DNA from 2 places in the Bacillus sp. AMCV2 genome. Region 1 is predicted to be linked to the other one. Evidence: predicted binding sites of a transcription regulator. Region 1 holds the regulator's gene; the other holds the start of a gene.
The links. The regulator CtsR, encoded in region 1, represses protease genes until heat stress. The targets are predictions, from matches to a motif close to ATGGTCAATAAAGGTCAAACA.

Region 1 (11,735 bases):
ATAATCTGTTTCGGTGTGTTAGAAATATGATCCTCACCGCGCAGCACGTGTGTCATTTTCATTAAGTAGTCATCAATCGCTACCGCAAAGTTGTAAGTCGGCGTTCCGTCCTTTTTCACAATAACAAAGTCGCCGATGCCATCTGATTCAAAAGAAATTTCACCTTTTACGATATCATTGAAGGCGATGATTTTCCCTTCCGGCACTCGGAAACGAATACTCGGTTTTCTGCCTTCAGCGATAAATTTCTCCTGTTCTTCCTGAGTCAGGTCTCTGTGTTTTCCGGAATAACGAGGCATTTCTCCGCGGGCAATCTGTTCTTCACGCTCTTTTTCAAGCTCTTCTTCCGTACAGTAACATTTATAAGCAAGCCCTTTTTCAAGAAGCTCTTCATAGTACACTTTATAGATATCGTTACGCTCTGACTGACGGTATGGGCCGTACTCTCCTCCGACATCCACACTCTCATCCCAGTCAATACCTAGCCACTTCAGATAATTCAGCTGGCTTTGTTCTCCGCCCTCAATATTGCGCTTTTTATCAGTATCCTCAACTCGAATGATAAACTTACCGCCTTGATTGCGGGCAAATAAATAATTAAAAAGCGCCGTTCTGGCATTTCCAATATGCAAATGTCCGGTTGGACTCGGTGCATAACGGACGCGTACTTCGTTTCCCATTTTCAAATACTTCCTTTCATGTCATGTATGGCCTCAGGCAAAAATGTATGAATCTATTCTACCACCAAATAGACCCGGCATCAAAACAAGTTAGCCTTTTTGTATCAGTACTGTCGCCTGAGCCGCTATTCCTTCCGCCCGGCCTGTAAATCCAAGCTTTTCTGTCGTTGTTGCTTTTACATTTACTTGAGAAACATCTGCCTCAAGGCCTTCAGCAATTCTTTTTCTCATATCTTCTATGTACGGCAGCATCTTCGGCTTTTGCGCTATGATGGTGCAATCAATGTTCCCAAGGACATACCCCTTCTGTTTCACGATTCCCCAGACATGCTGAAGTAATTTGAAAGAATCTGCGTCCTTGAACTCGGGATCTGTGTCAGGAAAATGCTTGCCGATGTCTCCTTCACCCACAGCTCCCAGGCAGGCGTCAGCGACGGTATGCAGCAATACGTCTGCATCAGAATGGCCAAGCAGCCCTTTTTCGTACGGGATTTCAATTCCGCCAATAATGAGAGGACGGCCCTCCACTAATTGATGCACATCAAATCCTTGTCCAATTCTAAACATGTTTATTCCCACTTTCTGATTCCATGATAGCTTCAGCTGACGTCAAATCGTCTGGCGTCGTCAGCTTAATATTTGTATAGCTGCCTTCTACAACACGGACCGAACCGCCCTCCATCTGTTCAACGAGGCTGGCGTCATCCGTCCCTAAAAATCCCTTGCGCTCGGCCTCAGCGTGAGCCTTCATCAATAAAGAAAGACGAAAAGCTTGTGGCGTTTGGACAGCCCACAAGCTTGAACGTTCAATCGTCTCACTGACTTGTAAATCTTGAACGCGTTTAATCGTATCTTTTACCGGAACAGCAAGGATGGCCGCTCCTGTCTGTTCCGCCTCTGCGATCAGTTCGTCAATTTGTTCATGTTTTATAAATGGGCGGGCACCGTCATGTACAAGGACAATCTTTTCCTGCTTTACGGCTTTCAGCCCCTTATACACACTGTGCTGACGCTCTTCTCCGCCTGCAACAAGCTCAATCGAAGTTTGAAACGGGTAATCGGACAGCAATTGCTGAAAGTGCTCCCGCTCCTGCTCGTTAATCACCAAAATGATTTTATCGCACTGCCGGTGGCTGTCAAACACTCTTAACGTGTGTATGATCACCGGGTCTCCTTTCAGCTCAATGAACAGTTTATTTCTCCCTGCCTTCATCCGCTTTCCCTGTCCGGCTGCAGGAATCACCACTTCATAACTCATTGTTTCTTCTCCCTTTACAGCGCCTTCTCCAACAGCTTAGGCTTCGCAAAAATCATTCGTCCCGCTGCTGTCTGCAGCACACTTGTGACGAGTACATCAATATGCTTGCCGATATAATTCCGTCCTTCTTCAACGACAATCATCGTACCGTCATCCAAGTAGGCAACTCCCTGATTATGCTCTTTCCCGTCCTTAATGACCTGAACATTCATTTCCTCGCCAGGAAGCACAACAGGCTTGACCGCATTGGCAAGGTCATTAATGTTTAATACTGCTACCTTCTGAAGCTCGCACACTTTATTTAAATTAAAATCATTCGTCACGACGACCCCGGATGTCAGCTTAGCAAGTTTGACGAGCTTGCTGTCAACCTCCTGAATATCTTCAAAGTCGCCTTCGTAAATTTCAACTTCAATGTCTAATTCTTTCTGAATGCGGTTCAGGATATCAAGACCGCGGCGTCCTCTGTTTCGTTTTAAAACATCTGAAGAGTCTGCAATATGCTGCAATTCCTCAAGAACAAACTGCGGAATCACGATAACTCCCTCTAAAAAACCAGTCTGACAAATATCTGCTATTCTCCCATCAATAATAACACTAGTGTCCAAAATTTTCAGCTTCTTGTCTTGAACCTCATGTTCTTCATCAGCTGTTCCTTTTTTCTTTTGCATTCTGGCGGAAATGGAAAACAGGCTGATCAATTCATCCTTTTTCTTAAAGCCCACCTGGAAGCCGAGATAACCGAGGAAGAAAGCCAAAAATACAGGAATTATTGTGCTGAATATGCGGTAAGGTATATTGTCTAAAGGAATAACATTTACGATAAGATAAGCAATTATAAGTCCAAAAACTAAGCCAAGACTTCCAAATAACAAATCTGGAACCGGCGCTTTTAACAATGAATCCTCTATCCACTTCACCCAGTTCACAACGTATTCTGTACCCCATATACTGATGAGAAAAAAGATAATTGCTCCTATTGCCGCAGACGTATATGCGTTTGTTATTAAAGGTATGTCCTGTATATTTAACAGTACAAACAATTCAGGTATCAAAAATATACCAACAACGCCGCCAAAAATAATGAAGAACGCCTGAACTATTCGTTTTAACATACCCCCACCTCCTTTTTTAACATTTTAATTTCACAAAGTCTTATGCATCCTACGAATATCAGAATAAACAAAAACCAACATTAATATACCCGTATTCATAAGGTTTTAACCGAAATCACAGTTGTCTGTCTAAATAATGCTTCTCTTGCAGGCGTTTTAATCCTTTTTTGATTTTTTGGGCTCGTACTTCACCGATTCCCTCTACTTCATCTAATTCTTCTGCACTCGCCTCAATAATCCTTGGTAGGACTCCAAATGCTTCTACAACATTTTCAACAATCGGCATCGGAAGACGCGGTATCTTATTTAACAGCCTGTATCCTCTCGGCAATACATAATCATCAAGATTAGTAGAAGCAGGGTAACCGAGAAGCTTATACACAATGGAATCATCCAGCAGATCATAACTGGACATATCCTGCAGCTCCTTCAAGAGAACAAACGGATCTTTAATCTTTTCTTTTACATAGTCCTTAATAAATAAAGCGGCCTCTTCTTCCATATCCGTAATCAATTCAATGACTTGCAGTTTGATCAGATGTCCTTCTGTCCCCAGCTCTTTGATATACATATTAATTTCGTTTTTGATTCTCAGTACCATTTCATAACGATGCATGACAGACAAGACATCACTGAAGGTAACAAGTTCCTCAAACTCTAACGCGTTCAGTGCATTAATCGTTTTATCGAGGATTGTCTTATATTTTTCAAGTGTTTGAATGGCTTGGTTCGCCTTGGTTAAAATAAATCCTATGTCTTTTAGTGTATACTTCATGTTTTCCTGATATAACGTTATGACATTTCTTCTTTCAGAAATTGCGATCACAAGACAGCCAGTTTGCTTAGCTACTCTTTCGGCAGTTCTGTGCCGCATTCCTGTTTCTGATGAAGAAATTGTGGCATCCGGCATCAGCTGAGTATTCGCGTAGAGGATTTTTTGACCCGAATCACTTAAAATGATCGCTCCATCCATTTTAGCCAGCTCATATAAATGCGCCGGAGAAAAAGCCGTGTTTATGTGAAAGCCGCCGTCCACCACTTCTTTTACTTTATCATTATATCCAACAACAATCAGACCGCCTGTATTTGCTCTCAAGACGTTTTCCATCCCCGCTCTGAGCGGTGTACCCGGAGCAACAAACTGCAATATAGATGACAGGTCTAACTCGTGTTTCGCCCCTTTTTTCTCTTTTTCCATCTATTATCCTCCTAATGAAGTACGAAGCGCTTCTGCAACATTTGCTACTCCGATAACCTCAATCCCTTTTGGTTTTGTCCATCCATCCAGATTTGCCGCGGGTATGATCATGCGTTTAAAACCAAGCTTTGCCGCTTCTTTCACACGCTGTTCAATTCTTGAAACCCGCCGGACTTCTCCGGTTAATCCCACTTCTCCAATAAAACAATCTGCAGGATTTGGAGGTGTGTCTCTAAAGCTTGATGCGATACTAATCACAATGGCAAGATCAATTGCCGGTTCATCAAGCTTAACGCCGCCAGCCACTTTCAAATAAGCATCCTGATTTTGCAGCAGCAGCCCTACTCTTTTTTCTAACACAGCCATTAACAGAGAAACCCTGTTATGGTCTATTCCCGTTGCCATACGCCTTGGGTTGCCAAAGCTTGTTGGCGAGATAAGCGCCTGAATTTCAACAAGAATCGGTCTAGTGCCCTCCATAGAGGCAGTGATACTCGAGCCTGCGGAACCAGCAGAGCGTTCTTCTAAGAAAATTTCTGAAGGATTCAAAACCTCAGTGAGCCCCTCTTCCCGCATTTCAAAAATGCCCATTTCGTTTGTAGATCCGAAACGGTTTTTTACAGCCCGCAAAATACGGAAAGTATGGTGGCGTTCTCCCTCAAAATATAAAACAGTGTCAACCATATGCTCCAACAGTCTCGGACCTGCAATAGACCCTTCTTTCGTCACGTGCCCTACGATAAAAATCGGAATACCTTTTGTTTTTGCAATTTTCATCAGCTCAGCGGTACATTCTCTGACTTGTGACACACTGCCTGGAGCCGATGTAATATCGCTTTGGTAAACCGTCTGAATAGAGTCAACAACGACAAACGCTGGATTCATCTCTTGTATAGCAGACGAAATATACTCCATATCGGTTTCAGATAAAACATGCAGTGACGGATTATTAATGCCGAGCCGGTCTGCTCGCAGCTTCGTTTGCTTTACAGATTCTTCTCCCGAAATATACAGCACACTGTTTGATGAACCTGATAATTGAGCGGAAACCTGCAGTAATAGCGTTGACTTTCCGATACCAGGATCACCGCCGATTAAAACGAGGGAGCCTTTAACGACACCTCCCCCGAGTACTCTGTTAAACTCGCCAAGCTGTGTTTTGACGCGGGGTTCTTCTGATGTTTCGATTGATGTAATAGGTGAAGGTTTCTGTACAGTTTGAACAGAATGAGAAAAAGCCGCTCTCCGATTGGCCGGTGCTTTTTTAATCATTTCTTCCACCATTGTATTCCAAGCACCGCAGCCCGGACATTTCCCCATCCATTTTGGAGACTCGTAGCCGCAGGATTGGCAGATGAATTTCGATTTTGTTTTAGCCATATATAGTGTAAGACCTCTCCCTTGTTCTATTTCTTGATATGAAAGTGAGGCATACACTTACATGCTGTATGCCTCATTTCCGTCTTCTATATTAATTCGTTTTAGCAGTCGTTTTTACGACAAATTCGCCATCTTCTACATCAAGAACAATATGCTGTCCTTTATGAATATTTCCTCTGAGGAGTTCTTCAGATAAACGATCCTCGACATGTTTTTGGATCGCTCTTCTTAACGGACGGGCACCGTATTCCAGATCAACGCCCTCTTCCGCGACTTTCGCTTTTGCAGCATCTGTCAATTCGATAGAAAGATCTTGTTCTTTCAAGCGTTTCGTTAATTGATCAGACATTAATGACACAATTTCAGTAAGATGTTTTTTCTCAAGTGAATGGAAGACAATGATTTCATCAATACGGTTGATGAACTCAGGTCTGAACGCTCGTTTCAATTCACCCATCACTTTATCTTTCATGTCTTTATGATTTTGAGTTTCATCCTGAACGTTAAAGCCGACATATTTATTGCGTTTCAGCTCACTTGCTCCGACGTTTGATGTCATGATCAGAATGGTATTGCGGAAATCGACTGTGCGTCCTTTAGAATCAGTCAATCGTCCGTCTTCAAGAACTTGCAGAAGGATATTGAAGACATCAGGGTGCGCTTTCTCGATCTCATCAAGAAGCACGACAGAGTAAGGTTTTCTTCTGACTTTCTCTGTCAATTGACCGCCTTCATCATATCCCACATATCCCGGAGGTGAACCAACAAGTCTTGAAGTTGAGTGTTTTTCCATGTATTCAGACATATCAATTCTGATCATGGATTCTTCATCGCCAAAAATGGATTCAGCGAGTGCTCGTGCAAGCTCTGTTTTACCTACACCTGTAGGGCCTAAGAAAATGAATGAGCCGATTGGGCGTTTAGGATCTTTCAACCCTGCTCTCGCACGTCTGACGGCTTTTGCAACAGCTACAACTGCCTCATCCTGGCCGATGACGCGGGAATGAAGAATGTTTTCCATATTGAGAAGCTTATCAGTTTCAGTTTGGGCGATTTTAGATACAGGCACACCGGTCCAGCTGGATACAACCATCGCAATATCATCCACAGTAACCTCTGAGTTTTCCTGCCCTTGCTTCTCTTTCCATGATTTCTTCGTATCCTCTACTTGCTCGCGCAGGCGTTGTTCAGTATCACGCAAGGAAGCAGCTTTTTCAAACTCTTGGCTTTGCACTGCCGCATCCTTCTCTTTACGAACCTCATCAAGCTTCTGCTCAAGCTCTTTTAAGTTAGGAGGCGTTGTAAATGAGCGCAGTCTCACCTTTGAACCTGCTTCATCGATCAAGTCAATTGCTTTATCCGGAAGGAAGCGGTCAGAAATATATCTGTCAGAAAGCTTAACCGCAGCTTCAATGGCATCATCAGTGATAGAAACGCGGTGGTGGGCTTCGTATCTGTCACGCAGACCTTGTAAAATTTGAATACTTTCATCTACAGATGGCTGATCAACCTGAATCGGCTGAAAACGGCGTTCCAGTGCTGCATCTTTTTCAATATATTTACGGTACTCATCAAGAGTCGTTGCACCAATACATTGGAGTTCGCCGCGAGCAAGTGATGGTTTTAAAATATTAGATGCATCAATAGCACCTTCTGCTCCGCCTGCCCCGATTAGTGTATGGAGCTCATCGATGAATAGAATGATATTTCCTGCCTGGCGAATTTCATCCATGACCTTCTTCAGGCGATCCTCAAATTCTCCACGGTATTTTGTGCCGGCAACAACTGTTCCCATGTCTAATGTCATCACACGTTTATCACGCAAAATTTCGGGTACTTCATTATTGATAATTTGCTGTGCCAAACCTTCTGCGATAGCCGTTTTACCTACACCTGGTTCCCCTATGAGAACAGGGTTGTTTTTCGTTCTGCGGCTTAACACTTCAATGACACGCTGGATCTCCTTGCTTCTGCCGATTACAGGGTCAAGACTGTCTTCCTTCGCAATAGCAGTTAAGTCTCTTGCCAAGCTGTCAAGCGTAGGCGTATTCGCATTGCTGTTTGTTCCTGCCGCTGATGATCCTGTTTCATTACTTCCTAGAAGCTGGAGCACCTGCTGTCTTGCTTTATTTAAGCTGACACCGAGATTATTCAGAACTCTCGCAGCAACACCTTCTCCTTCACGAATCAGACCAAGAAGAATATGTTCTGTTCCAACATAAGAATGACCGAGTTTTCTTGCTTCATCCATTGAAAGCTCAATGACTTTTTTAGCTCTAGGAGTATAATGAATCGTTTGAGACATTTCCTGCCCGCGCCCGATCAAACTTTCTACTTCTTTCTGAATTTTATCTGAACCGAGTCCAAGCGCTTGAAGAGCTTTAGCAGCAATGCCCTCTCCTTCTCTTACCAGTCCTAATAAAATATGCTCAGTGCCAATGTTATTATGACCTAACCGAAGTGCTTCTTCCTGTGCTAGCGCCAGTACTTTTTGAGCTCGTTCTGTAAATCTTCCAAACATCATATCGATTCATCCTCCTGTCTTTTCCCATTCATTTCTAAGTGAAGCCGTTCTCTGATGAGAGCCGCTCTTCGAATGTCCCTTTCGTTCGGACGCAAAGCGCCTCCCGAGTATTGCTGTAAAAACCCTGGCTGCGTCAAAATCATAAGTTCGTTAAGTATGTTGCTTGAAAGTCCTTTTATAATGCCTAGGTCTATGCCTAACCGAACATCTGAAAGGCACTTTGCAGTTTCTTTCGATTCTATCATCCGGCAATTAGACAAGACCCCATAAGACCGATATACCCGATCCTCGAGTTCGATTTTAGAAGTTTGATAAATCGCTTCTCGGGCAGATCGTTCTTGTTCAATCAACTGAGCAGCAACACTGTTAAGATCCTCTACAATATCCTGCTCTGACTTACCAAGCGTGATCTGATTTGAAATTTGAAAGATATTCCCTACTGCTTCGCTGCCTTCCCCATAAATTCCTCTAACAACTAAGCCTAATTGATTAATTGCCGGTATAATTCGATTTATTTGCCTAGTTAAAACCAATGCCGGCAGATGCATCATGACCGAAGCCCTTAAACCTGTACCTACGTTTGTAGGACAGCTGGTTAAGTATCCTCTTTGCTCATTGAATGCATAATCAACTTTTTCTTCAATCCAGTCGTCGACCTGGTTTGCGGCTTTCATTGCTTCTAAAAGCTGAAATCCAGGGAAAAGACACTGAATTCTAATATGGTCCTCTTCATTTAGCATGACGCTTACTTCCTCATTTTCAGAAAGCAAACAGCCGCCAAAAGGAGACTCTGTCAGATTCGGGCTGATTAGATGTTTTTCAACAAGTACACGCTTCTCTAAAGGCTGTGCATCATTCATTCTAATCAAAACAAATTTGCCGATTCCGGGAATTTCTTGCTCTGAAAACTGATCTTCAAATTGCTGTATGATGGATGAGGCTTCTTCATTGGAATACCGCGTAGGGAACCGAATATGCTCAAAGTTCCTTGCTAAACGTATGCGGCTGCTGAGTACAATGTCACTTTCAGGTCCTTTCTGCTTCATCCAACTGCTTAGTGCGTCCTGAATAAAATGCTTTAGCGACATTACTCCTGTTCCTCCTCACTATCTGTACTTTTGAGTGATTGTTCTAATGAACGAATTTGATCTCTTACATGAGCTGCATTTTCAAATTCTTCTTGATGGATTAAGGATTCTAATTCCTTTTTTAGCATATCAATCTGCCGTCTGACATGAAGATTGCCGCCTATTCGTTTCGGTATCTTACCTGCATGCACAGTGTTTCCGCTGTGCACTTTACGTAGGATTGGTGTAATGTTGCTATGAAATGTTTTGTAACATTCAGAACATCCAAAACGGCCAATTTTTCTGAATTGCTGAAAAGTCATTCCGCATTTCGGACAAGCAGATATTTGCTCCGAGTGACTGAACATTTGAGTTCCTGCATTTTGAAATGAAGAATCCATGTTCAGTAAACCCGAAAGTAAATTATGAATAGAGAAACCCTGATTTGCACTTATACCATATGAATCACTATTTTCTTTGGCACATTGTTCACAAATATGAACTTCTATTTTTTCTCCGTTAACAACCTTTGTAAAGTGAAAAGTGGCTGGTCTCTCGTGGCACTCTTGACAAATCAATCTTTTCACCCGCTTATTTTAATTTTAAAGAAGTCAGCATTGCCTTCATCATTCTTGCTCTTAATTCATCACGTTCAGGTAAGTCAATGTGTAAAACTGAGCGGTCCATTACGCTGACCATCATTTTTGCTTCTCTTTCTGAAATTACCTTGTCTTCTAATAGCCTTAAAATAATGTCATCAGAGGCTGCTTGAGACAAATGGGTATTAATTTGAGAAATAATATTATTGATCAGGACAACTTCATTGTTCATTTTAATTTTAATGATTCTGATGTAACCGCCGCCCCCGCGTTTGCTCTCAACAATATATCCTCTTTCGCTTGTAAATCTGGTGTTGATGACATAATTTATTTGGGAAGGAACGCATTGAAATTTATCTGCAATTTCACTTCGTTTAATCTCTAAAATTTCCTTGCCATTTTGATCTAACACTCGTTTTAAATATTGTTCAATGATGTCAGAAATATTATGTCCCACTCAACCCCCTCCTTTACTGACTTTGACTATATTTGACTATAATCTTACTATAAGCCGTTTCTCGAGAATTTTCAACTTTCTCGCTCTATCCTTTATTATTTCCATTTTCGCGGTCCACAAAACCTGATTGCTGATTTAAAATTCGGTATAAAGTTATTATATTATACAGTTAAGTGGAATTTTATGATACCAATAAACCAAAATACAAAAAACCCAGCTCAATGAGCTGGGTTTAAGCTTGCTTGGCGGCGTCCTACTCTCACAGGGGGAAACCCCCGACTACCATCGGCGCTGAAGAGCTTAACTTCCGTGTTCGGTATGGGAACGGGTGTGACCTCTTCGCTATCGCCACCAAACAAATTGAGAGTGTTCTCTCAAAACTAGATAACAGGTGTGACATCATTCAAAAATATGGTTAAGTCCTCGATCGATTAGTATCTGTCAGCTCCATGTGTCGCCACACTTCCACCTCAGACCTATCAACCTGATCATCTTTCAGGGATCTTACTTCCTTGCGGAATGGGAAATCTCATCTTGAGGGGGGCTTCATGCTTAGATGCTTTCAGCACTTATCCCGTCCGCACATAGCTACCCAGCGATGCCCTTGGCAGAACAACTGGTACACCAGCGGTGCGTCCATCCCGGTCCTCTCGTACTAAGGACAGCTCCTCTCAAATTTCCTGCGCCCGCGACGGATAGGGACCGAACTGTCTCACGACGTTCTGAACCCAGCTCGCGTACCGCTTTAATGGGCGAACAGCCCAACCCTTGGGACCGACTACAGCCCCAGGATGCGATGAGCCGACATCGAGGTGCCAAACCTCCCCGTCGATGTGGACTCTTGGGGGAGATAAGCCTGTTATCCCCGGGGTAGCTTTTATCCGTTGAGCGATGGCCCTTCCATGCGGAACCACCGGATCACTAAGCCCGACTTTCGTCCCTGCTCGACTTGTAGGTCTCGCAGTCAAGCTCCCTTGTGCCTTTACACTCTGCGAATGATTTCCAACCATTCTGAGGGAACCTTTGGGCGCCTCCGTTACCTTTTAGGAGGCGACCGCCCCAGTCAAACTGCCCACCTGACACTGTCTCCCCGCCCGATAAGGGCGGCGGGTTAGAAGGTCAATACAGCCAGGGTAGTATCCCACCGATGCCTCCACCGAAGCTGGCGCTCCGGTTTCCAAGGCTCCTACCTATCCTGTACAAGCTGTACCAACATTCAATATCAGGCTGCAGTAAAGCTCCACGGGGTCTTTCCGTCCTGTCGCGGGTAACCTGCATCTTCACAGGTACTATAATTTCACCGAGTCTCTCGTTGAGACAGTGCCCAGATCGTTGCGCCTTTCGTGCGGGTCGGAACTTACCCGACAAGGAATTTCGCTACCTTAGGACCGTTATAGTTACGGCCGCCGTTTACTGGGGCTTCAATTCGCACCTTCGCTTACGCTAAGCGCTCCTCT
Region 2 (11,735 bases), 3.3 Mb from region 1:
ATGAGGAGGTTATGTAGGTGAACGCGAGAACTGCCAGAATGCTTAATAAAATCTGTACGTATTTCTTTTTGACGCTTTTAAGTATTGTCATTATATATCCGTTGCTGATTACGGCATCATCAGCATTCCGTGTGGGGAATTCGGCGGCTTTTCAGCTCGATTTTTCGGGTTCTTGGACATTGGATCATTTTAAGCGGCTATTTGACGAAACGCTTTATCTCAATTGGTACAGCAATACACTTGTCATCGCGCTATCGGTCATGGTTTTGCAGGTTACGATTGTGACACTTGCCGGGTACTCGTACAGCCGCTATCGGTTTGCAGGCAGAAAAAAGAGCCTGATATTCTTTTTAATCATTCAAATGGTGCCGACAATGGCGGCGCTGACTGCTTTTTATGTCTTGGCGATGCTAATAGGCGCACTCGATCAATACTGGTTTTTAACAGCGATCTATATCGGCGGCGGAATTCCGATGAACACGTGGCTGATGAAAGGTTATTTTGATACTGTGCCGAGAGAAATTGATGAAGCCGCGCGAATTGACGGAGCGGGACATCTGAGGATTTTCGCTTCAATTGTTCTGCCGCTTGTTAAGCCAATGCTCGCGGTACAAGCGCTTTGGGCGTTTATGGCACCGTTTGGCGACTATTTGCTGGCGAAATTTCTGCTTCGCTCACCGGAAAGGCTGACCATCGCTGTAGGATTACAATCCTTTATTTCTAATCCGCAGCAGCAAAAAGTAGCTCTATTTGCAGCCGGTGCCATACTAGCTGCACTGCCGATATGCGTTCTATTCTTTTTTCTCCAAAAGAACTTTGTGTCCGGTTTGACGGCCGGCGGAACAAAGGGGTAATTCAATGAAGAATCTGGAGAATAAAAGCTTTATCATCCGCTGCCTGAAGGCGGCTGCATCCCCATCAGGTGTTTGCCGCTATGGGAATACCTTCAGCTGGCTGCAGCTCTCTTTTCTCTTTATGTTTTTAATGGCCTGCTTAATGGCGCCGTTAGCGGTTTCGTTTGTGAAAATGGATCGCTTCAGCGTTTCATCTTTCATGCCGTCAGCGATTCAAGGAGTTAATGATCAATTTGCTGATCAATTACAGGGTTTTCAAATCAGGAACGGAAAACTAACAGGCGGGAAGAGCTCTGAGAGAATTGAAGATGGGCAGAATGTGATGGCGGTCGATATGAAGCATGAATATGATACTAGCGGTGAAAATGGGCGATTGAAAGTAACTGGATTTGAAAACGCCATCATATTTCAACCTGATCAACTGATGATCACCGATCAAAACGGAACGGGGTTTTCTGTTGGCTATGCGAAAATGGACGTAAAGCTCGAGAAGCCAAACGCCCATGATGTAGAGGTTTTGATCGATACATTATGGTTGGCACAGTATAAGCCGATGGTCATGATGCTGGCATATGCGGTGGTTTCTATGATCCAGCTTTTGTTAACGTTTGTTCTTGCCGGAGGCCTCTGGATCACAAAACGATCAAACATGATCTCTATTGCGTCATTCAAGGAAGCAGTATCTACGGCGATTTGCGCCTCGGCACTGCCGGCATTTGCGGCAGCTGCTATCGGCATGGTTCATTTTGATTTGATTACTGTATTGATGATCCATTCGTGTGGCGTTACTTTGATGATCTCTTTTGCATTTAGATATTTGACCAAAATCCGCCGTGATAATGGAAACTTACATTCGGGAGGAAATGATGATAAATCAGCGGTTATTTGAGATTGATGAATGGAAAATCAAAACAAATACATTTAATAAGGAGCATACACGGCTGCTGGAAAGCCTGACGTCTCTTGCCAATGGTTATATGGGGGTCAGAGGGAATTTTGAAGAAGGCTATTCAGGCGACAGTCACCAAGGCACATATATTGCAGGCGTGTGGTTCCCCGACAAAACGCGAGTAGGCTGGTGGAAAAACGGGTATCCAGAATATTTCGGAAAAGTGATCAATGCAATGAACTTTATGGGCATAGGCTTATATGTTGACGGTGAAAAAATCGATCTCCATCAAAACCCAATCGAATCATTTGAGGTAGAACTCAATATGAAAGAGGGGATTCTACGTCGAAGCGCTGTTGTCCGCATTCAGGATAAATCCGTCAGAATCAGGTCAGAGCGGTTTCTTAGCCTTGCCGTAAAAGAACTCTGTGCGATTCATTATGAAGCGGAGTGCCTGACGGGAGATGCTGTCATTACGCTTGTTCCTTACCTGGATGGAAATGTGGCAAATGAAGATTCTAACTACCAAGAACAGTTTTGGCAGGAGGAAGCGAAAGGTGCTGATTCTCACAGCGGCCATTTAGCAGCAAAAACGATCGAAAATCCATTTGGAACACCGCGCTTCACGATTTTAACCGCAATGGCAAACGTGACAGAAGGTTTTGTCCATGAAAGCTTTAAAACGACTGAAATGTTTGTTGAGAATCGTTACAGCTACCAAACGAAGGCATCATTGAAAAAGTTTGTGATTGTCACGACTTCCCGTGATTTTCGGGAGGAAGAGCTTTTTTTGAAAGCCAAGGAGCTTTTGGCGGAAGTGGTAGAGAACGGCTATGAAGATGCAAAACGGAGGCACACTGATCGATGGAAGGAAAGATGGGCAAAAGCGGACATTGAGATTAAAGGAGATGAGGAGCTACAACAAGGAATCCGCTACAATATCTTTCAGTTATTCTCGACGTATTACGGGGGCGATGCCCGTTTGAATATCGGGCCGAAAGGATTTACTGGCGAGAAATATGGAGGTGCAGCATATTGGGATACTGAGGCGTACGCCGTTCCGATGTATTTGGCGACAGCCGAGCCGGAGGTGACGAAAAACCTGCTTTTGTATCGCTATCATCAGTTGGAGGCTGCTAAACGCAACGCGGCAAAATTGGGGATGAAGGGGGCACTTTATCCGATGGTGACGTTCACCGGTGATGAATGCCACAACGAATGGGAAATCACCTTTGAAGAAATTCACCGCAATGGCGCGATCTGTTATGCGATCTACAATTATATCAATTATACAGGCGACCGTAACTATATGGAAGAATACGGGATAGACGTTCTTGTGGCAGTCAGCAGATTTTGGGCCGACCGTGTTCACTTCTCGAAACGAAAAAATAAGTATATGATCCATGGCGTCACAGGGCCGAATGAATACGAAAACAACGTTAACAACAATTGGTATACGAATGTCATTGCGGCTTGGACGTTGGAGTATACTCTACAAAGTCTCGAAAGTATCTCAGCGGAGAAACGCCGCCTTCTGGATGTGCAGGAAGTAGAATTGAAAGTCTGGAGAGAAATCATCCAGCACATGTACTATCCATTTAGTGAAGAACTGCAAATTTTCGTTCAGCATGACACGTTCTTGGACAAAGACCTGCAAGCAGTTGACGAATTAGATCCAGCGGAGCGGCCTCTTTATCAGAATTGGTCATGGGACAAGATTCTCCGCTCCAATTTTATTAAGCAGGCAGATGTTCTCCAAGGCATTTATCTTTTTAATGACCGTTTTACAATAGAAGAAAAACGGCGAAATTTTGAATTTTATGAGCCGATGACTGTTCATGAATCAAGCCTATCGCCCTCTGTCCATGCGATTCTCGCAGCCGAACTCAAGCTGGAAAAGAAAGCGCTCGAATTATATAAGCGCACAGCAAGGCTTGATCTTGATAATTACAATCATGATACGGAAGAAGGCTTGCATATTACTTCAATGACGGGTAGCTGGCTGGCAATCGTTCATGGCTTTGCAGGCATGCGCACCGCGAATGAGACGCTGTCATTTGCTCCGTTTTTGCCGAAAGAATGGGACGAATATTCATTCAACATCAATTATCGAAATCGATTAATCAATGTGACGGTTGACGAAAAGCGCGTTATTTTTGAGCTTGTAAAAGGCGAGCCGCTGCACATGAACGTTTATGAGGAACCAGTTGTCCTACAGGGACGATGTGAAAGGAGAACGCCTAATGAGTGAATGGTGGAAAGAAGCTGTCGTTTATCAAATTTACCCGCGCAGTTTTTATGATGCCAATGGAGATGGATTCGGGGATTTGCAAGGTGTGATTCAAAAGCTGGATTACATCAAAAATCTCGGGGCGGATGTCATCTGGCTCTCCCCGGTATTTGATTCCCCGCAGGATGACAACGGATATGATATCAGCGATTACAAAAACATGTATGAAAAGTTTGGGACAAATGAAGATATGTTTCAGCTGATTGATGAAGTCCATAAACGCGGAATGAAAATCGTCATGGATTTGGTCGTGAACCACACATCAGATGAGCATGCTTGGTTTGCTGAAAGCCGCAAGTCGAAGGACAATCCTTACCGGGATTATTATTTTTGGAAAGATCCTAAACCGGACGGCTCAGAGCCGAATAATTGGGGATCGATCTTTTCAGGCTCAGCGTGGACATACGATGAAGGAACAGGGCAGTATTATTTGCACTACTTTTCGAAAAAACAGCCTGATTTAAATTGGGAAAACGAAGCCGTTCGCCGGGAAGTTTATGATGTAATGAGATTCTGGATGGATAGAGGCGTTGACGGCTGGCGGATGGATGTGATCGGCTCTATTTCTAAATACACCGATTTTCCGGACTACGAAACGGATCATAGCCGCAGCTATATTGTCGGCCGTTATCACTCTAACGGCCCACGTCTTCATGAGTTTATTCAAGAGATGAACAGGGAAGTGCTTTCTCATTACGACTGCATGACAGTCGGAGAGGCAAACGGCTCTGATATTGAAGAGGCGAAAAAGTACACAGATGCAAGCAGGCAAGAGCTGAATATGATCTTTACATTTGAACATATGGATATTGATACAGAACAAAACTCGCCAAATGGGAAATGGCAGATCAAGCCGTTTGATTTGATTGCTTTAAAAAAGACGATGACAAGGTGGCAGACCGGGTTAATGAATGTCGGCTGGAATACCCTTTATTTTGAGAACCATGATCAGCCGAGGGTTATTTCCCGCTGGGGCAATGACAGGAAACTGCGTAAGGAATGTGCGAAGGCATTTGCAACGGTTTTGCACGGCATGAAAGGAACGCCGTTTATTTACCAGGGAGAAGAAATCGGCATGGTCAACAGCGATATGCCGCTGGAGATGTATGATGATCTTGAAATAAAGAATGCATATCGTGAACTAGTCGTCGAAAACAAAACGATGTCAGAAAAAGAGTTTGTCAAAGCCGTGATGATAAAAGGAAGGGATCATGCGAGAACACCTATGCAGTGGGATGCCGGAAAACATGCGGGATTCACAGCCGGAGACCCATGGATACCGGTAAATTCCCGCTATCAAGATATCAATGTGAAAGAGTCCTTGGAAGATCAAGATTCGATTTTCTTTTACTATCAGAAGCTCATTCAATTACGAAAGCAATATAAGATTATGATATATGGCGATTATCAGCTGTTGCAGGAGAATGATCCGCAGGTCTTTTCTTACCTCCGAGAATATCGAGGGGAAAAGCTTCTTGTCGTTGTGAATTTATCGGAAGAAAAGGCTCTGTTCGAAGCGCCTCCAGAACTGATTCATGAGCGTTGGAAAGTGCTGATTTCAAACTATCCGCAGGAGCGGGCTGACTTAAAGAGTATTAGCCTCAAACCTTATGAAGCTGTGATGGTCATTAGTATATGAAAGCGGTCATTTTTGATTTAGACGGAGTGATAACAGATACGGCTGAATATCATTTTCTCGCTTGGAAGCACATCGCAGAACAAATCAATATCCCCTTTGACAGAGACATGAATGAAAGGCTAAAAGGAATCAGCAGAGAAGAGTCACTTGAAAGCATATTGATCTCTGGCGGTGCGGAAACAAAGTATACAAATGCGGAGAAACAAGAACTTATGCATCAGAAAAATCACGATTATCAAACGTTGATCAGCAAATTGACGCCGGAAGATCTTTTACCGGGGATTGGCAGGCTCCTATGTCAATTGAAAAACGAAAATATAAAAATCGGGTTAGCATCTTCAAGTCGCAATGCCCCCGAGATTTTAAGACGATTGGCAATTATCGATGATTTTGATGCCATTGTTGATCCGACGGCTCTTGCGAAGGGGAAGCCTGATCCTGACATCTTTTTAACAGCTGCAGCGATGCTCGATGTTTCCCCTGCTGATTGCGCGGCAATAGAAGACGCAGAAGCAGGCATTTCTGCAATCAAATCTGCGGGGATGTTTGCGGTTGGTGTCGGTCAAGGACAGCCGATGCTTGGTGCTGATTTGGTTGTGAGGCAGACGAATGATTTGACGCTTGAGCTGTTACATGAGGAATGGGAGCAGTATAGAATAAAAAGTGTTTAAGGGAGTCAATTCCTTGAAATGAAAAAAACCTGCAAGAGACGCAGCTCTTGCAGGTTGTGTTATTACTTTTTGTCTTCTGTGTGAGTCAAAATTTTGTCAATCAGGCCGTATTCAAGCGCTTCTTCAGCAGACTTGAAGTTATCACGGTCTGTGTCGCGTTCGATCACTTCAAGCGGCTGGCCAGTACGTTCAGCAAGGACTTTGTTTAATTTGTCGCGAAGCAAGAGAATGCGTTTCGCGGCAATTTCAATTTCTGTCGCCTGACCTTGCGCACCGCCAAGTGGCTGGTGAATCATGACTTCACTGTTTGGAAGCGCATAGCGTTTGCCTTTTTCGCCGGCTGCAAGCAGGAACGCGCCCATTGACGCAGCCATGCCGATACAAATTGTAGATACCTTCGGCTTAATAAACTGCATGGTATCATAGATCGCCATACCGGCTGTAATAGAGCCGCCCGGGCTGTTGATGTAAAGAGAAATTTCTTTTTCAGGATCTTCTGCTGCTAAGAATAAAAGCTGTGACACGATGGAGTTCGCAACGTTGTCATCAATCGCAGATCCAAGCATGATGATACGATCCTTTAATAGACGAGAATAAATGTCATACGCTCTTTCCCCGCGGTTCGTTTGTTCAATGACTGTAGGTATTAAATTCATAATGCTCCTCCTTCACCTTTTAGGTAAGTATGTAGTTACATGATACATTTTTGGTCAATAAAGGTCAAACAAAAAGCTGGCTTGATATGCAAAGTCGTCTCTTTTTCCCATTTTCCCCAAAAATACAGGGGTTCAAACCATCGTATGTCAGATTGCCAATTAAGATGCTTTGTCTATTTAAAAAACGGCCTCTCGAAATAGAGGGTTGTTATTTGAATGGAATTATCGTATAATTAGTTGTGCTGACGTTCTCATAACGCAGTCATTCTGCGCTCGTAGCTCAGTTGGATAGAGCGGTGGTTTCCGGTACCACGTCTGTCGGGGGTTCGAATCCCTCCGAGCGCGTCCAATAGAACAACAGGAAAGACAAGGGTTTGGCGATTTGCCGCTCTTGTCTTTTTTGTGTGAAGTAATGAAAAACTAAGGATTCTGTTTCCTGTATATATTATAGGAGTAAGAGCTTTCTGATGTGTCAAATATCTTCAGCAGATGTTATAGAGTGCGTACAATCCTAATGCCCTTGAGTGCTTATATAATTTTCGAAATCATTTTTTATACGAAAAAGAGGTTAGAGATCTATAAAAAAGGTTTAAATAAGTTTAATATGAAAAAATAAATACTATCCCTTACAAGTTTAACAGCTCACTTTTCGGCAGTGGCTATCAACTAGTAGGGGATTTTTTATGGCGCGAAAAGGACAACATTTTTACCACTATATGAAAGAAATTAACATGAAAGCCGTCAACTTGCATGTAGAAGGAACTAAAGCGCTGTAACGCGTTATCTGAAGAATAAGGGCTTCAGAGTTCAAACCAGCTCAAAAAATTGGGTAAAAAACGCCGTGGTATTTTGAAGAGCAACGGGGAAAGAATAAAAAGTCAGACAACCTTTTTATAGGATGCCCTAAGACAACGTTTAAAAGCGTTGAGGAAGAACGAGATTATCTAAAGGTACAGGTTGAATAACTAAAAAAACGTTATCCGATTACATGGCTGGCGGTATCGCCAAGGTGTCAAGATAAGGATACTAAAAATGGTGCAAGACTCAAAGGGTTCGAATGGCAAGGTATCAGAGAGATCAGTTGATTAAAGAACACATTATGGCGAATCACCATTCGCGCCCCTTCTATGACTATCCGAATTACTGTAGCTGTTAAAGAAAGAAGGCTTTTCCGTCAACCATAAGCGTGTTGACAGGTTGATGAAAGAGATGAACATCCATCGATCATTCGAAAAAAAGGGACGTTATTCTGGAAGAAAGGCATCGATTGTTCAATCAAACTGACTGAACCGAGAATTTTAAACCAATCGACCTAACCAGCTATATGTAACCGGTATTACCTATATTGTAGTGGACAGCTCCACTCTCTGATCAAGGATCCCAATACACAACAAAAACATATCATAAGCGATTCGAAACCGTTTGTTTGAAGGGCAGTCATTCTCGTAAGGGTAACGGTCTGGATAATGTATGCATCGAATTGTTTTTCTCACACCATACTTTTCTTCATGCCAAATTGAAATAGAGCTACACAAGAACATTAAAGATTATTCAGTTATATCAACGATTCCAGAAAAATTTAAACCAGTGTGCTCCGATAGAATACCGTAACACACTGGTTGCTTAGTTTTTTTATGCTGTCTACTTGACAGGGGTAAGACTAACTAACCTATCGGGTATCTTTTTTACGATTATTTTTATTTTTCGGTGCTATGTAGGTTGGGCCACAAACAAATCCTACAACCATAATAACGACTCCTACCCACCGGACAGCATAAAAATCAGTATCACGTAGGAAGACGAATGAAAATAAGGTAATGATCGTCCCAATAATCACTGCAACTGCCCAGATATTACTTGATTTCCTCATTTAAAAGCTCCTTTATAACTTAATGTTTCAGCTGAGTATTGCGATGTAAAATATAACATACTGTGGATTAAATGGAAAATCCTAAAGGTAATGAATTGATAGCACTATTTTTAACGAATAACAACTCTATTGAATTAATATCTGAATAAAAAAGTTCTTAATACCCATTTTTTTTTTTTGAACTCTATTTACAATACAAAATCTAGTCAAAAAAACTTTACTTTAGTTTAATATTAAACGAATCGTAATAGAATGAATTCGTATAAATGAGGTCATTTTCACCTATAAAATAATATTTTCACATTAATTATAATAATTTGACATATTAAACTTTTATTCCTAATATTGGATTTGAATACAAATAAAAGGAGGAGTTTTGTGAAGCTTAAAAGATTTGTTATAGCTGTTACTATTGGAACTGGAATTCTGGGGTCTGTAATGTACTCGTCGGCTTCGGCAGCAACATTAGAAACAAAAAAAGTTGAACTGGAAAATGTCTCTCAGGAAGGCAAAGATGCTAATGCAGCAGGCATTGGGAACCTAGCTCAAAAAGCCTGGGTTTATGGGACTGAAGCTGCAAAGCATTATGGAGGCAAAGCTTTGAATATGTTTTTAGACAATGGAGGGTTAGGTATAGCTAAGCCTTCAAACGAAGAGGTACAAGATATGGATGTTATTTTTGACAAAAAATAATTTATAAGGAAGGGGGATTATTATAGTCCCCCTTTTTTTAATAGAGGGGATTTTGATGAATAAAAATAAAACTTTTATTATTGGTTTGTTGTTTATTTTATTAGTTACTTTCGTTGTACATTTCTTTTTAATTTTGTCTACTGTATTACCCCCTAATCCGTTAGCTCTTGCGGTCAAACCTGTTTCTGATCGTTACACAAATACTTTATTCCAACAGAATTGGCATCTATTTGCGCCGGATCCTATTACAACTAATACAAATATATATATGGAGGTTGATACTGGAAAAGCGAGGGGAAAGAACGAGTGGATTGACATTTCTACCCCCTTAAAAGACCAAAATCACACTAAAATCGTAACCCCTTACAATCGAATTGTTAGAATTATAGATGGGCTTTCTTCTGATATTTTTGGAACTAATCAAGATGATGTCATTTTTCAATACTTAAAAAAAGCAGCTGAAAATGATAAACAGGTAAAAGCTATAACAAAAGAGATAGAGAAGAGCCAAAAGATTGGCGAGGAAAATGTGTATCGTTATGCAAGTTCGTATGCTAAATCAATTTATAATCCTAAAACAATAAAAAGAATAAGAGTAAGAATAGATACAGTGAAACCGATTCCGTTTTCTCTACGGGATAACAATGATAAAGGTGAGAAATTAGAACAAAGCACTACATTTAAATGGAAAACGTTCAATAATAAAGTGGTTCCATTTTTTTAATGAGAGTGGAGGAACAATATTATGAATAACAGTATCACTAACAGAGTTATCTCCTATTTTGCAAAAGAACGTTTTTATATTGGGGTGAGCTTGCTTCGTATTGTATTTGGTTTGCTCATTTTATATTTTTATTTAATTCATTATAATCAAAGGTATTTCTTGTTCTCCGATTATGGTATCAATACATTTCATAATGTTATGAAACCAACTACATATTCATTGTATAATGTAACTTCATCCTTAAAATACTTTGATGCGATATATCACGTTGGCATTGTGTCAGCAATTCTATTTACTCTAGGTTTTAAAGGCCGGCTCATGGGCATCTTGAATTATGTTTTGTTCTATTCATTATATGTTCGTTTCTCATATATTGGGGACGGTGGCGACAATTTAATGGCAATTACACTTTTTTATCTCTTGTTTGCAAATACTACAAAGTATTTTTCTATAGATGCAGCGTTACGAAAAAAAGTGGCTTATGTATCTGACTGTAGGAAAACTACCGCTAATATTATTCAGTACTTTGTTGTTTTGTTTTGTATAATGCAAGTTTGTATTGTATATGTTACGTCTGCTATTTATCAAATTATGGGTGAAACTTGGAATAATGGAACAGCTTTATACTATATATCACAAGTTAAAACGGTTGCGATGCCTTTTCTTCAGTCAGTAGTTAGTCAACACATCTATTTAAGCGTCGTGATTTGTTATTCTAGTGTATTATTAAAAATTGCTTTTCCTTTTCTTATTATAAACAAAAAAACAAAATGGCTTGCTGTCTTAATGGTTTGTTTACTACATTTAGGTATTGCATTTGGAATGGGTTTATATTCATTCTCTATTGTCATGATTGCGATTGAATTGGTGATTTTTACCGATAAGGAGTACAATCGCTTATTCTTTAGTTATCAGCAATTGAGACATAAGCTTAATTGGATGGTAAGGAAAAAATTAATGCGAAAATTTCAAGCTCACTGGAAAATGACTGTATACTATGATGCATGGTGCCCGTTATGTACTAAAACGAAAAAACGTATCAAGAGGGCGGACTGGCTCAATTTAATTGTTTTCGAATCCTTTCGTGATGAGACATCAACTATTAATGATGAGATAGGTATAGAAGAATTAGAAAAACGAATGCATGGAAAGACGTTGGAAAAGGGCATCGTCTCTGGTGCAGATACTTTTATCGAAATAAGCAAGCGGGTTATTCTGCTATGGGTATTGTATATGATACTCCTCTTGGCTAAGTTGTTTCATGTTAGCGATAGGATATATGATTTGATTGCCTCAAAAAGAAAAATAATTCCTTATGGGCAATGTAATCATGGGGCATGCGGCCTCAATCAGAAGCAGAGAAAGGGGTAATAGTTTGTTCCTCATTGTTTTAATACTAATAGTAGCTGTTTTTATATTCGGTTTTTTTGGCCTAGCGGCATTTTTGAA

Region 2: clpP (ATP-dependent Clp endopeptidase proteolytic subunit ClpP) is a predicted target of CtsR. The motif match lies at 7,050-7,070, and genes of this name have one in related genera.

The regions. Positions count from the first base shown of each region.
Region 1 covers NZ_JBVYIB010000002.1:99,434-111,168, reverse strand. Annotated here, with positions in the region: gene gltX (glutamate--tRNA ligase) at 1-680, opposite strand, end outside; gene ispF (2-C-methyl-D-erythritol 2,4-cyclodiphosphate synthase) at 771-1,247, opposite strand; gene ispD (2-C-methyl-D-erythritol 4-phosphate cytidylyltransferase) at 1,240-1,938, opposite strand; gene AC0OMA_RS00635 (PIN/TRAM domain-containing protein) at 1,953-3,053, opposite strand; gene disA (DNA integrity scanning diadenylate cyclase DisA) at 3,169-4,251, opposite strand; gene radA (DNA repair protein RadA) at 4,255-5,631, opposite strand; gene clpC (ATP-dependent protease ATP-binding subunit ClpC) at 5,723-8,155, opposite strand; gene AC0OMA_RS00615 (protein arginine kinase) at 8,152-9,243, opposite strand; gene mcsA (protein-arginine kinase activator protein McsA) at 9,243-9,800, opposite strand; gene ctsR (transcriptional regulator CtsR) at 9,814-10,278, opposite strand; rRNA gene rrf (5S ribosomal RNA) at 10,519-10,634, opposite strand; rRNA gene AC0OMA_RS00595 (23S ribosomal RNA) at 10,690-11,735, opposite strand, start outside.
Region 2 covers NZ_JBVYIB010000002.1:3,382,083-3,393,817, reverse strand. Annotated here, with positions in the region: gene mdxF (maltodextrin ABC transporter permease MdxF) at 1-17, shown strand, start outside; gene mdxG (maltodextrin ABC transporter permease MdxG) at 18-854, shown strand; gene AC0OMA_RS17600 (DUF1189 domain-containing protein) at 859-1,743, shown strand; gene mdxK (maltose phosphorylase) at 1,721-3,994, shown strand; gene malL (oligo-1,6-glucosidase) at 3,987-5,672, shown strand; gene pgmB (beta-phosphoglucomutase) at 5,669-6,343, shown strand; gene clpP (ATP-dependent Clp endopeptidase proteolytic subunit ClpP) at 6,406-6,999, opposite strand; tRNA gene AC0OMA_RS17575 (tRNA-Arg) at 7,269-7,344, shown strand; gene AC0OMA_RS17570 (IS3 family transposase) at 8,149-8,283, shown strand; gene AC0OMA_RS17565 (hypothetical protein) at 9,248-9,562, shown strand; gene AC0OMA_RS17560 (DUF5819 family protein) at 9,618-10,286, shown strand; gene AC0OMA_RS17555 (DCC1-like thiol-disulfide oxidoreductase family protein) at 10,308-11,657, shown strand; gene AC0OMA_RS17550 (serine hydrolase) at 11,617-11,735, shown strand, end outside.